4 regions of the Paenibacillus borealis genome follow, and region 4 is predicted to be linked to each of the others. Evidence: riboswitches for the same ligand, from Rfam matches in the RefSeq annotation. Region 4 holds a riboswitch; each other region holds the start of a gene.

Region 1 (3,222 bases), 510 kb from region 4:
AAGACACGCGGAAGGAAAGCGATTATGCCAGATAAGAGATGGAGTGCGGGGTTCATCCAGTTCCTGAAATTCAATGCGGTAGGCCTGCTGAATACACTGATAGATTTTGCTGTATTCACACTGCTGCATTCCCTTGGGATGGTCAACACCCCTGCGCAGATTATTTCCTACAGCGCCGGTACGGCCAACAGCTTCTTCTGGAATAAAAAGGTGACCTTCCGCGACCGGAACAGAGGCAATAAAGAGAGCTTCGACCGGATGCAGCTGGTCAGATTTATCGTGCTGAACCTGCTGGTGCTGGGCATATCGGTGCTGCTGATTCATATTCTGACTGGGGTTCTTGGTATTCAAGTGCTGATTGCCAAAGTGCTGGTTACGTTCGTTACAGTAATCATTAATTTTTTCGGAAGCCGTAAATGGGTATTCTGACTATATGAAAGCAATGCTTCTTATTATTCCGGGAGGGTAACATCTATTCTATATTACGGAGGCGATTATCATGCGGAAGTTATCCTATTTGATTATACTTGCCGGGGTTCTGATTATGCTCTATCCCAAAGGAAGCGAATGGTACAATGACCGTCAGCAGCAAAAGCTGCTGGAAGAAGCCGAGCAGGCCTACAGTGAAATCGTTCCGTCAGCCTCAGCCCCGGCAGGTGCTGATCTAAGTAAACCTTATGCGGAAGTTACCCAACTGCTGGCAGAAGAGTCGGCTGCGGAAGAGCCCGAGCCCTCAGCAGCTCCTGAGATTGAAGTCGGGGGCAAGGTAATGGCAATCATCCAAATCGACAAAATAGACCTGAAGCTGCCTGTACTGGAAGGCGCCACCAAGGCGAATATGAAGCATGCTGCTGCGCACATGAAGGAGACGGCTCCGCTCGGCGCAGTCGGCAATGCTGCCATTGCGGCGCATAGATCCAGAACTACGGGCAGGCTGTTTAACAGATTGAATGAAGTCGGAGTCGGGGATACCATATCCGTTACAACCGGCAAGCAGGACTACAATTATGTAGTTTATGATGTAACTATTGTAGAGCCGACCGATGTATCCGTATTGAAAGGCAATGATGATGACAAGATTCTTACGCTCATTACCTGCGATCCGCTTGTGAATCCAACTCACAGACTTATCATTCATGCGAAGTTATCTTAATCTATGTAGAATAATGACGAATAAACCTAAAAAAACTTAAAATTTTTATGTTTTCTCGCTCAAATCTAGTGATTTAGGTCTTGATAATAGAAATAGATATGGTAAGATATAACTATACAAAGCTAATACACGATAACGGCAAACCTATCGAAAGGTAGGGACGCAAAGCTAGAGGGCCTTCCCGTCAGGATGGCAGCCAGCTACCGAATGAAGAGGCTTTTTTTGTTTGTTCTAATTGCAAATCTAGCATTTTATGGTAGAAGCAAGGACAGATAAAGCTTATACGATAACGGCAAACCTATCGAAAGGTAGGGACGCAAAGCTAAAGGGCCTTCCCGTAAGGATGGCAGCCAGCTACCGAAAGGGGTTTTATCCAATGAAGAAGTTCTATTTAATGTTGGTTACACTATTCGTAGTGGTTACATCGGTGCAGACAGGTACAGCTCAAGCTGCTAATGCAGATGCAAGCTGGTTGAACATAGGTCAACTCGATCAAGGTGTTATCGGAGTTTCTTATGATGTTCCTAAGGATAAGAAGATCAAGCTGATGATCACCAAAGACAATAACAGCTATACCTACAACTTGTACACTTCCAAACCAACTGAAACATTCCCGCTGCAACAAGGAAATGGTTCTTATAAGGTTTCCGTACTTGAGAACACTACCGGCAACAAATACAAAGTAATCTCTTCCGAAACGGTAGATCTTAGCCTGAGCAATGCCAACGCAGTATATCTGAGCTCCGTACAGAATGTGAAATGGAGTTCTTCCGATAAAGCAGTCCTGAAAGCAGCACAGCTTACACAAGGTTTGACATCAGACGAAGCTAAAGTGAAAGCTATCTATAACTACATCGTAGCCAATGTGAAATATGATTATTCCTTGGCTTCCAGTGTAACTACAGATTACATCCCTAATAACGACACTACACTGGCTACCAAGAAGGGAATCTGCTACGATTACGCTTCCTTATTCGCTACTATGCTTCGCAGTGAAGGCATCCCAACTAAATTGGTTATGGGTAACACCAGCTATGTTACATCCTACCACGCTTGGAATGAAGTGTTCCTTAACGGCAAATGGGTAACTATTGATACTACAGTTGACGCTGGTCTTGCTAAGAACAGCAAAACAGCAGATCTTGTAAAAGTAGCAAGCAAATATACAGCAGCTAAATTCTACTAAGATTAGCTATAATCATAGATTCATCCGAGGATAACCCGCTTAATCATTAAGCGGGTTATTTTTATTTTGGAAAAGGTTGCTTTTTGATAGGGAGATAGGGTATTATAAATAAGCGTTGTTGGAGCAGTGAACTTAATGAGAAATGACTTAAATAAGTAATTTCAAAATAAAGCTTGCATTACTCTGATAAACGTGATATATTATAAGAGTTGCTGGTGACGCGGTAAGCGGCGCTAACAACGAGCTTGATCTTTGAAAACTGAACAACGAGTGAGTATCGGAAATCACCTTGGTGAGATCCAAATTAGAGAATATAACATTCTCGTCAGATGTTTCAAAATGAGCAATCGCTCTTTCTAAATACAATTTGGAGAGTTTGATCCTGGCTCAGGACGAACGCTGGCGGCGTGCCTAATACATGCAAGTCGAGCGGAGTTTGAATGGAAGCTTGCTTCCATTCATGCTTAGCGGCGGACGGGTGAGTAACACGTAGGCAACCTGCCCTCAAGACTGGGATAACTACCGGAAACGGTAGCTAATACCGGATAATTTCTTTCCTCTCCTGAAGAGAGAATGAAAGGCGGAGCAATCTGCCACTTGGGGATGGGCCTGCGGCGCATTAGCTAGTTGGTGGGGTAACGGCCCACCAAGGCGACGATGCGTAGCCGACCTGAGAGGGTGAACGGCCACACTGGGACTGAGACACGGCCCAGACTCCTACGGGAGGCAGCAGTAGGGAATCTTCCGCAATGGGCGAAAGCCTGACGGAGCAACGCCGCGTGAGTGATGAAGGTTTTCGGATCGTAAAGCTCTGTTGCCAGGGAAGAACGTCCGGTAGAGTAACTGCTACCGGAGTGACGGTACCTGAGAAGAAAGCCCCGGC
Region 2 (3,222 bases), 800 kb from region 4:
CCCTGGATATCAAACTCCTTAAGCTTGCCACCAGCTACACTGTAACTGATTCGAAGGGCGATAATGCCGGCCAGGATCTTGGAGATCACTTCAAAGTTAAACTTCTCGATAGTACTTATACCAGCGGCTCCCTTAGCGGTCATGTATTGTCCGAGATCTCCCTGAAGGATCTGAAGAACACATCCAGCTATGATCTCGTAGCGGCGGGTGTACTGCCTGGAGGTATTGCTGCTACCCAATCCAAAACCTTCAAGATTGCTTTCGAATTCGTTGACAATACACTGGATCAGAATATCTTCCAAGGTGACGGCTTAGCGCTGAACTGGACATTCGATGCTACGCAAGGTTTGGGAGAAGCCAAATAAAGCTATTAAACTATAGACACAAAACGGCATATCCTCCCTCACCCGGGCTGGATATGCCGTTTTGTCTCTCCCCGGCCGTCAGCTTCCGTCAGGAACAATGATTTTTGTCGGTTTTGCGAATTTTTGTTATACTGATAACAAAAAGTACGGAGGGCGTTGTAATCGTGTCTGATAACATGGGAAGCCGCATCCATAGGCTCCGTCTGGAGAAGGGTTATTCTTTATCCGAGCTAGCGGATAAGGCTGACGTGGCGAAATCATACTTAAGTAATGTTGAGCGGAATATTCAATCCAACCCCTCCATTCAATTTATCGAAAAAATTGCCGATGCGCTTCAGGTATCTATTCACGCATTACTTTATGGCGGACTTGCAGAGACTGCAGAACCTGCTCTTGATGGAGAATGGTTCCGGCTGGTACAGGAAGCGATGGCCTCAGGTATAAGCAAACGTGAATTCAAGGAATTTCTCGATTACCAGAAATGGCGGCTGGATCAGAAGGATAACTGAAATAACCCCACAATGTGAGGCAGCAGCTTCAATGATTACTCAGGTACTTTGCGGGGACCCCGAAACAACATGTAAATTCAAACAGAGAAGGGCACAGCGTGTAGACCGCTGTGCCCTTCTCTGTATGTATCCGTACATTGCTGAATGCCCTACATCGCCTGGAGTGCCTTTTCAGTAAAAAAACGGCGAATCTCATCCGCCTGGATGCCAGCCTGCTTAGCAGACATCAGCAAATACACCCATTCTAAATCAAGATCAACTGCCTGCAGTTCGTCATTCCCCTGGTTGGACTTATCCAAGAAATCTCCTCCTAGAATTTTCGCGTCCCCAGGCAGTCCGGCCATCATAGTATTTCTACTTTAGATCCGAGACTTTGTGCCCCTGCCTTTCGGCAGGTTTACCCTTTACTGGACCCTTTACATGAAAGGATCTGGCAAGAATCGATGAAACCGTTCTCCGCAATAACATTATACAAGAACGAACACGAAAAGTGTGTCGTTTTCTGGAATTTTTTTATGTTAAGTTGTGAAGAACCTTAGCTAAAATTGCCAATGGCTTGTATAAATAATTCCAATTTCATTTCAAAAGGCCCAAATCGGTGTAAATATATTAATAGGTATTAATCCCGCAACACAATATAGAAGTAATTACCCATTTCCATGATTTACAATCACCTGAATCCTTAATTTTTTTTGATTTTAACGATATTTCATTCCCCCGGCTTCACCCGGAGAATTTATGATTGTTCCGTATGAATACCCTATTGAATCATACCGTTTTGCGAACGGATTGCACGAAAGTATGAATTGATTACCCTGCCGGAAAGTAGCACAATAAGATGAGAATGAAACCGCAAACATCGCAGCTCCGCTAAGCGGTGTTCCTATATACCGCATGTGGAGTTTATCCGTTAGGAGGACCTATTCATGGCCGTCAAAGATCCCTATAACGCATCTGTCTGGAGCAAGTATTACGGTCCCAATCTGGGCTACATCCAGGAGAAATACGAGCAGTTTGTCAAGGACCCCTCATCTGTAGAACAACATTACCGCGATCTGTTTACCGTATCCGGCCCGCCTCCCCTGGCACCGGATGCCGTCAAGACTCCACAGCCTGCCGTTTCCGGAGATGCGGAATGGCTTAAGAAGGCTGTTAAAGCTTCCAAGCTGATGGCCAACATCCGGATATACGGCCATATGGCTGCTGATATCGATCCGCTCGAGCGGAGCAGCAACCCTATGGCGAAATGGCTGGAGATCGAAACCTATGAGCTGACGCGCGAGGATCTGAACGCGCTCCCTGCTTCTCTGATCTGGGAGAATGCCCCTGACGGTGTGCATACGGCAATGGATGCCGTCCACAGAATGCGCCAGGCTTACACTCAGACCATTGCCTATGAATTCGGGCATGTGCATGACGAACGTGAGCTGCGCTGGCTCAACAGCCAGGCAGAATCCACAACATCGCCTGCTCCGCTGAACAATACGGAACGCAAAGAGCTGCTGAAACGCCTGATTCAGGTAGAGCAGTTCGAGACCTTCCTCCACAAGACATTTGTTGGCCAGAAGCGCTTCAGCCTCGAAGGCAATGATGCCCTCGTGCCTATGCTGGATGAAATTGTCCGTGCTGCCGCACATGACGGCGCAGAGCATATCCTGATGGGTATGGCCCACCGCGGAAGACTTAATGTGCTTGCCCACATTCTGGGCAAACCTTATGATATTATTTTCTCGGAATTCCACCATTCGCCGAACAAGGAGCTGTTCCCGTCTGAAGGCTCCATGGGTGTCACCTACGGCTGGACCGGGGATGTGAAATACCATCTTGGCGCCGACCGCGCCGTCCGCGAAGGCGAAACCGTGCGTACCCGCATCACGCTTGCGAACAACCCGAGCCATCTCGAGTTCGTGAATCCGGTCGTTGAAGGCTTCACGCGTGCTGCCCAGGAAGAACGGGGTACCCCGGGCCTGCCTAAGCTGAATACGAACAAAGCCATGGCCGTGCTTATGCATGGCGATGCCGCCTTCCCTGGTGAAGGCATTGTCGCCGAAACACTTAATATCGGCAAATTGACAGGTTATCAGAATGGCGGGACCGTGCATATTATCGTCAATAACCGGATCGGCTTCACCACCGAAAGTGAAGATTCCCGCTCCACGCATTATGCCAGCGATCTGGCCAAAGGCTACGAGATTCCGGTAGTGCATGTCAACGCCGATGATCCCGAGGCTTGTATTGCAGCTGTCCGTATGGCCAGTGCTTACCGCCATTTGTTCAAAAAGGATTTCCTGATTGATCTGATCGGCTACCGCCGCCACGGACATAATGAAATGGATGATCCGGAAACC
Region 3 (3,222 bases), 4.1 Mb from region 4:
GTTGAACAGGGCCGCCAGTCTGTGGATACTCAAGCTGAAGGCATGCGGAAGAATATCCAGGCTACGCAAAAAGTAGCAGATACGATTGAGGCACTCTCACAGAATGCCCGCGGTATTACCATGATCACCAAGACCATCACGGAAATTGCCGAACAGACCAACCTCTTGTCGCTTAATGCCTCCATCGAAGCTGCACGCGCAGGTGAGCATGGACGCGGATTTGCAGTTGTGGCCCAGGAGGTCCGTAAGCTAGCCGAAGAATCAACCGCTTCCACCAAAGAAGTATTCGGGCTGGTACGCAGTATCGAGGCCGACATCAAGCAGGCTATCGATAACATCGCTATTAATGAAGAGGTTGTCCAGGTGCAGAACCAGATGATTACGGAGACCGCAAATATTTTCGCCCAAATCGTACATAGTGTGCAATACATAACCGAGCAGATCTCCTCTTTCTCCGCAGAGAGTGATCTGATGCTGGAGAGCGCGCTCAAAATTTCCGGGGCGATTGAGAATATCTCCGCTATTACCCAGGAGACGGCCGCAGGTACTGAGGAGGTATCCGCAGCCATGAACGAACAGATCCATGCCTTGCAATCCGTCGCGGAAGAGACCGAGAAAATGACACAATCTGTCTTCCAGCTGCAAAAAACGATCCATATTTTCAAATTCTAGCATCAGCCCTAAAAGACCGTTTCTGCAGATCAGTCTGCCGGAACGGTCTCTTTTTGGAGAATATAATGTAATATTCACAAAGTGTTAAAATAGTGCATAACACTAAAAACTCACCTTTGCACTTCTTTACTGCTAACTCATAATGACTAATAAATTGACACTATTTTAAATTTGAATTACCCATTTCTTAAGTCCCATTCCGCAGTTCTCCCAGCTTATATTTCTGTTACTTCCGCACTGTTTCTTGAAAAAACCAGGATTTTATGAGGCTTTAGACTTACTCAAATTAAATTCAACTCTTTTTTTGCATTTGCATTATAAGACTTTGGTCTTCCAGGCGCATCCATTTTCAAAAGTTTGAATATCTAATATTTCAGCTCTCTTCCCCTCTGAATATTCGCCAAATTTCGCGCTTTACTGCGAAAGACTTATTGACAAAAGGAGAGCGAGGAATATATTGTAAAGGAAAATTATCCTTCCGTTATATTGATAACAACATATGAGGCAAAATTCACCGAAAGGGAATGACGCAAAGCCATGGATCTACAGTCTCACTATTCTGGTGAGATCATGACAGCCAGGTTGCTGAAAAACTATGAACGTCCGGGAACCCGCGTTCAGATATGGTGATTCGTGCGACAGGCCTGTGCTCCTATTTTGAGTACAGGTTTTCTATTGCTAGCATATATCAAATAACAACTTGTGGGGTGGATGTTCTGAAGACAGTTGCAGATTATATGGCGGAAGCATTACACGATCTTGGGGTAACACATTCTTTTGGTATTATTGGTAAGTCCATTTGCCCTATTGCTCTCAAACTTGTTGACTACGGCATTGAGTTTATTCCCAGTAGGCATGAGTCCAGCTCCGGTTTCGAAGCAGGCGGCTACGCACTGAAAACAGGCAGTCTCGGGGTAGCCTTCGGCACCTCCGGTCCAGGCGGAACGAATCTGCTCACCGCAGCGGCACACGCCAAGGCCAACAATCTCCCGGTCCTCTTCATTACCGGTCATCAGTCCATTAAAGAGCTTGGGATTCCCCAGTGTCAGGATTCCACATCCTATCTTGCCGATTTGGCGGATATGTTCAGACCGGCAACTCTATTCAGTAAGCTTGTTGAACGGGGGGACCATTTCAGCACCATTTTCAATCATGCCATATCTATCGCACTTGGTGACAAAAAAGGACCTGTCCATTTATGCATTCCGTTTGATGTTCAGACCGAGCGGCTTGAAGAATGCCGGATTGTCCTGCCGCAGCGCGAAAAACTCGTCAGCTACGCGAACTACGACCGGGTCATTTCAGCTATCAATGCGTCCAGCAGACCACTGATCATTGCCGGCAAAGGCGTTAACCGCTCCGGTGCGCACAAGGAACTGGTTCAGTTAGCCGAGACCTTCAACATACCTGTGGTAACCTCACCTGGCGGCAAAGGAGCCATTGCATCAGATCAACCGCTGTATCACGGTCCTGTAGGCGTTGGCGGATGCACGCACGGCGATGAATTAATGAATGATAGTGATTTGTTTATCGTACTTGGCTCACGGCTAAGCGATATGACCATATGCAATCTTAAGCGTGAGAATCATCCGGAGCAGTTAATCCAGTTTGATGTTGATCCTACCTTCGTCGGTAAAATCCTAACTTCCTCCACCATCTCTGTCGGCGGTGATTTGCGGGATAATCTGGAGCTGTATCTCGAAAAAATCGATCATTCTGCTATTACCAGACATGAAAGAAAGATCTTCAATTCCTATACTGAAGAGCTGCCTCTGTTGCCCAAACTCTCTCTGGCTTCGGTAATGAGCACGATGAGCGATTTGATTCCTTACAACAGCAGTGTGTTTGTAGATGACGGCAGCCACGGCTTCAATGCGGTCAAATGGTTCAATGTGAAGAAACCGGGCAGCTTTATATTTGATGCTTACTTTGCCTGCATGGGTAATTCAATCGGTATGGCTATCGGCGCCAAGGCTGCTTCCCCGGAAGAGACTATCTTCTGCATCACCGGTGACGGCTGCTTCATGATGCTCGGTACTGAAATAAACACTGCGGTTTGCAAGAATATCCCGGTCATTTTCATTGTGGTGAATAATATGCAGCTGGATATGGCACTCAAGGGTATGGAAAAAACAACCGGCCGGATCGATGGAACCATCTTCGAAGTTCCTATGGATGCCGTAAAGTTTGCTGAATCCCTGGGGGCCGCCGGCTTCCGTGCGGAGACGCAGGAGGAGTTTGCTGCCGCAATCAGCCAGGCTGTTGAACTTAACCGCGTTGCCGTCATTGAACTGTTGACCGACCGTGATGAAATGCCTCCTACTGCCCACCGTACACTGGATCTCAATTAGACTGTATCTTACAGATTTTCTAACTTACTATCAGGAGGCAAACAAGTGAATATGAACGTAGACAGCGGACTGGACCATTTCACCAATCTTTCCGGGGACTATGGGGCCAAAGCCCTAGCTCCCATTAAAGAGCATTTTCCCGAATTAGCCGAGTATATCATGGGCAACGCATACGGTGATATTTTTCAGCGGACCACCA
Region 4 (3,222 bases):
TCTGGTAAACGGCTCTGGCCTTTGTCCAATGATTCACGTTCGAAGCAATTTCTGAAAGTACTGGAAAGCCCGGCAGGTGAACCGGAATCCATGGTACAGCGGGTATGGAGACAGCTGCAGGAGACAGGGATGGCAGAATCTTCATATCTGGCTACCGGCCGCAGCCAGGTAGAGATGATTCAGAGTCAACTGGGCGGCGAGGTGCCGATTATCGTTGAGCCGGAGCGGCGCGATACCTTTCCCGCCATTGCACTGACAGCAGCTTACCTGTATTCGGTCGCTGGTGTGTCACCAAGCGAGACCGTAGCCATCCTGCCTGTCGATCCTTATGTGGAGTCATCCTTCTTCGATACCGTACTGCAGCTGGAGAGCACGATGCTGGAGAGCGGCGCCAATCTGGCGCTGATGGGCGTAGTGCCTGAGCATGCTTCCGAGAAATACGGCTATATCATTCCCACCAGCGCCGAAGCTGGAGCGAGCGGTTATTTGCAGGTCAGCCACTTCCAGGAGAAGCCGGACCGCAAGCAGGCCGAGGAGCTGATCAGCCGGAACGCACTCTGGAACTGCGGCGTGTTCGCTTTCCGTCTGGGGTATCTGCTGGATATTCTGCAGCGCAAAGGGCTGCCGCTGAATTATGAGGAACTGCAGAAGCAGTACAAACTGCTGGCTTCCATCAGCTTCGACTACGAAGTGGTGGAGAAGGAAGAGAATATCGTGGTTCAGCCGTACGCCGGATTCTGGAAGGACCTGGGTACCTGGAACACTCTGACCGAGGAAATGACCAGCAATCATGTCGGTAAAGGCTTCGTGACTGCAGATTCCGAAGGTACTTGCCTGATCAACGAACTGGACATTCCGATCACCGTGATCGGAGCGAAGGATCTGATTATCGCCGCCAGCCCGGACGGAATTCTGGTTACGCATAAGGCAGAGAGCCCGCGCATTAAGGAAGTGCTGAAGTCTTTTGAACAAAGACCGATGTACGAAGAACGCCGCTGGGGCCACTACAAGGTTATTGACTACGTGAAATATGCGGAAGGCAATGAGGTGCTGACGAAGCGTATCTTCATCTCCGAAGGCAAGAACATCAGCTATCAGCTGCATCACAAACGCAGTGAAATCTGGACTATTGTCAGCGGTGAAGCCAGCATTGTGCTGAATGAGAAAATGCATAATGTGAAGGCAGGGGATGTCGTACGGATACCGGAAGGCACCAAGCATGCGATCCTGGCGTTGACAGATATGGAATTTATCGAAGTGCAGACCGGCTCTGAGCTGGTGGAGGAAGATAACATCCGAATCACCTTGGATTGGGAAGATATCGCCTTACAGCAATTCATTTCTTAGGTCTAAACTATCTATTTAACCAATTGTTACAAATCCAAAACAGGTATTAAGAACCATTTATTAAGAAATTTTTATTTTTGCTCTAAACTATAACTAAATAGCGACGATACTTACGGTAAGAGGGATTGATCCTTCCAAAACGACAAAGGCAAACCTAATCGAAAGATAGGGACGCAAAGCTATAGGGCCTTCGAAAGAGTGGCAGCCTGGCTACCGAAAGGAAGATGGATTTTGAAAACTTACCGTAAGTCTCGTTTGCTGTGCACCGTGCTGTCTCTGGCCCTTTTGTTGACTGCAGTCCCTCTGGGACTCGGCGGCATGCCTTCAACCGTAGAAGCGGCATCTAGTTCCAAAGCACCCGTTAATCCGGAGGCTTCAACCGAAGCTGTCAGATTGCTGAACGATCTGTATTCCATCACAGGAAAAGGCATTATCACAGGACAACATGACTATCTGGAAAGTCCGGACGAATTCAGCAACAAGCTGAAGGGAACCAGCGGACAATATGCTGCTCTTCACGGCTATGAGCTGGGTGTAATCAGCGGCCAATCGGAGAGCACAGCAGCGGCGCAGCGCAGAAATGTTGTGAACAGCGCAATCAACTGGTATAAGGGCGGCGGCATTGTAGCCATGACTTTTCATGAGAATCTGCCCGGCACCGCATACCTCTGGTCCAATGTTCAGAAACCGCTGAGCCAGGCGGAATTCAATAAATATATCACTCCCGGTACAACACAGTACACTGCATTAATTGCAGATCTGGACAAAGTGGCAGTTTCACTTAAAAGTCTGCGGGATGCTGGTGTTCCCGTACTCTGGAGACCTTACCATGAAATGAACGGTGACTGGTTCTGGTGGGGGAAGAAAAATAACTTTGCTCAGCTTTGGAATATTATGTATGACCGTTTCGTGAACGTTCATAAATTAAACAACCTGCTGTGGGTATGGAATCCTAATGCACCGAATGCCTGGTCCGATCCTTATGAGCTGACCTATCCGGGAGCCGACAAGGTGGATGTACTGGCAGCAGATATATATGAGAATGATTATATGAATAAATACCACGACAGCCTGCTCAGCCTTGCGAATGGCAAACCGATTGCCATTGGCGAGAATGGACAAATGCCGAGTACGGCAAAGTTGCAGCTCTCCCAGAAAAATTGGGTATATATGATGAGCTGGGGAAAAATGCTGTACGAAACCAACACAGATGCTACCATCAAAAGCTTCATGAGCGACAGCTACACTTTGACCCGCGATGATTATAAAGCAGGCGCATTTGCGGCTGCAACACCGACACCAACGCCGAAACCAACGGCAACGCCGACGCCGGTACCAACGGCAACGCCAACGCCGGTACCAACGGCAACGCCAACACCGGTACCAACGGCAACGTCAACGCCGGTACCAACGGCAACGCCGACACCGGTACCAACAGCAACGCCAACGCCGGTACCAACAGCAACGCCAACGCCGGTACCAATAGCTACGCCGATTCCGGTACCTGACTCCAATGACTCTGTGTCGGCCCCCTTACAGAATGGTCTTCAAGGGGAGTACTACAAGAACATGACGCTGTCAGGGACTCCGGTTCTGGTCCGGAATGATGCGCTGCTGAATTTTAACTGGCGGCAGGCAGCACCGGATGCCACGCTTGGCGTGGATAACTTCTCCATCCGCTGGACCGGACAGATCAAACCGTCTTTCAGTGAAACCTATCAAATTATCACTACTTCTGATGATGGTATCCGTGTCTATATTAACGGCACTGCTGTAATTGACAGCTGGACCAAACAGAGCGGTACCGAGCGTACAGGAAGCATAACCCTGCAAGCAGGTCAGCTGTATGATATCAAAGTTGAGTATTACGAGAAT

What was found. A riboswitch is a leader RNA that binds a small molecule or an ion and turns the genes downstream of it on or off. The one in region 4 is predicted to bind cyclic di-GMP.
Region 1: it holds a riboswitch for cyclic di-GMP, as region 4 does, so the genes downstream of both, PBOR_RS03245 (transglutaminase-like domain-containing protein) here and PBOR_RS37935 (PA14 domain-containing protein) in region 4, are expected to answer to the same signal.
Region 2: it holds a riboswitch for cyclic di-GMP, as region 4 does, so the genes downstream of both, PBOR_RS36750 (anti-repressor SinI family protein) here and PBOR_RS37935 (PA14 domain-containing protein) in region 4, are expected to answer to the same signal.
Region 3: it holds a riboswitch for cyclic di-GMP, as region 4 does, so the genes downstream of both, PBOR_RS22590 (thiamine pyrophosphate-binding protein) here and PBOR_RS37935 (PA14 domain-containing protein) in region 4, are expected to answer to the same signal.

What each region holds. Positions count from the first base shown of each region.
Region 1 is NZ_CP009285.1:742,766-745,987, forward strand. Features, by position in the region: gene PBOR_RS03230 (glycosyltransferase family 2 protein) at 1-35, shown strand, start outside; gene PBOR_RS03235 (GtrA family protein) at 25-429, shown strand; gene PBOR_RS03240 (class D sortase) at 500-1,153, shown strand; cyclic di-GMP riboswitch class I at 1,281-1,361, shown strand; cyclic di-GMP riboswitch class I at 1,435-1,515, shown strand; gene PBOR_RS03245 (transglutaminase-like domain-containing protein) at 1,548-2,339, shown strand; rRNA gene PBOR_RS03250 (16S ribosomal RNA) at 2,704-3,222, shown strand, end outside.
Region 2 is NZ_CP009285.1:454,408-457,629, reverse strand. Features, by position in the region: gene PBOR_RS01985 (TasA family protein) at 1-365, shown strand, start outside; gene PBOR_RS01980 (helix-turn-helix domain-containing protein) at 542-874, shown strand; gene PBOR_RS36750 (anti-repressor SinI family protein) at 1,024-1,173, opposite strand; cyclic di-GMP riboswitch class I at 1,202-1,286, opposite strand; gene PBOR_RS01975 (2-oxoglutarate dehydrogenase E1 component) at 1,801-3,222, shown strand, end outside.
Region 3 is NZ_CP009285.1:5,313,685-5,316,906, forward strand. Features, by position in the region: gene PBOR_RS22585 (methyl-accepting chemotaxis protein) at 1-672, shown strand, start outside; cyclic di-GMP riboswitch class I at 1,166-1,262, shown strand; gene PBOR_RS22590 (thiamine pyrophosphate-binding protein) at 1,380-3,023, shown strand; gene PBOR_RS22595 (carboxymuconolactone decarboxylase family protein) at 3,075-3,222, shown strand, end outside.
Region 4 is NZ_CP009285.1:1,256,132-1,259,353, forward strand. Features, by position in the region: gene PBOR_RS05300 (sugar phosphate nucleotidyltransferase) at 1-1,347, shown strand, start outside; cyclic di-GMP riboswitch class I at 1,485-1,565, shown strand; gene PBOR_RS37935 (PA14 domain-containing protein) at 1,579-3,222, shown strand, end outside.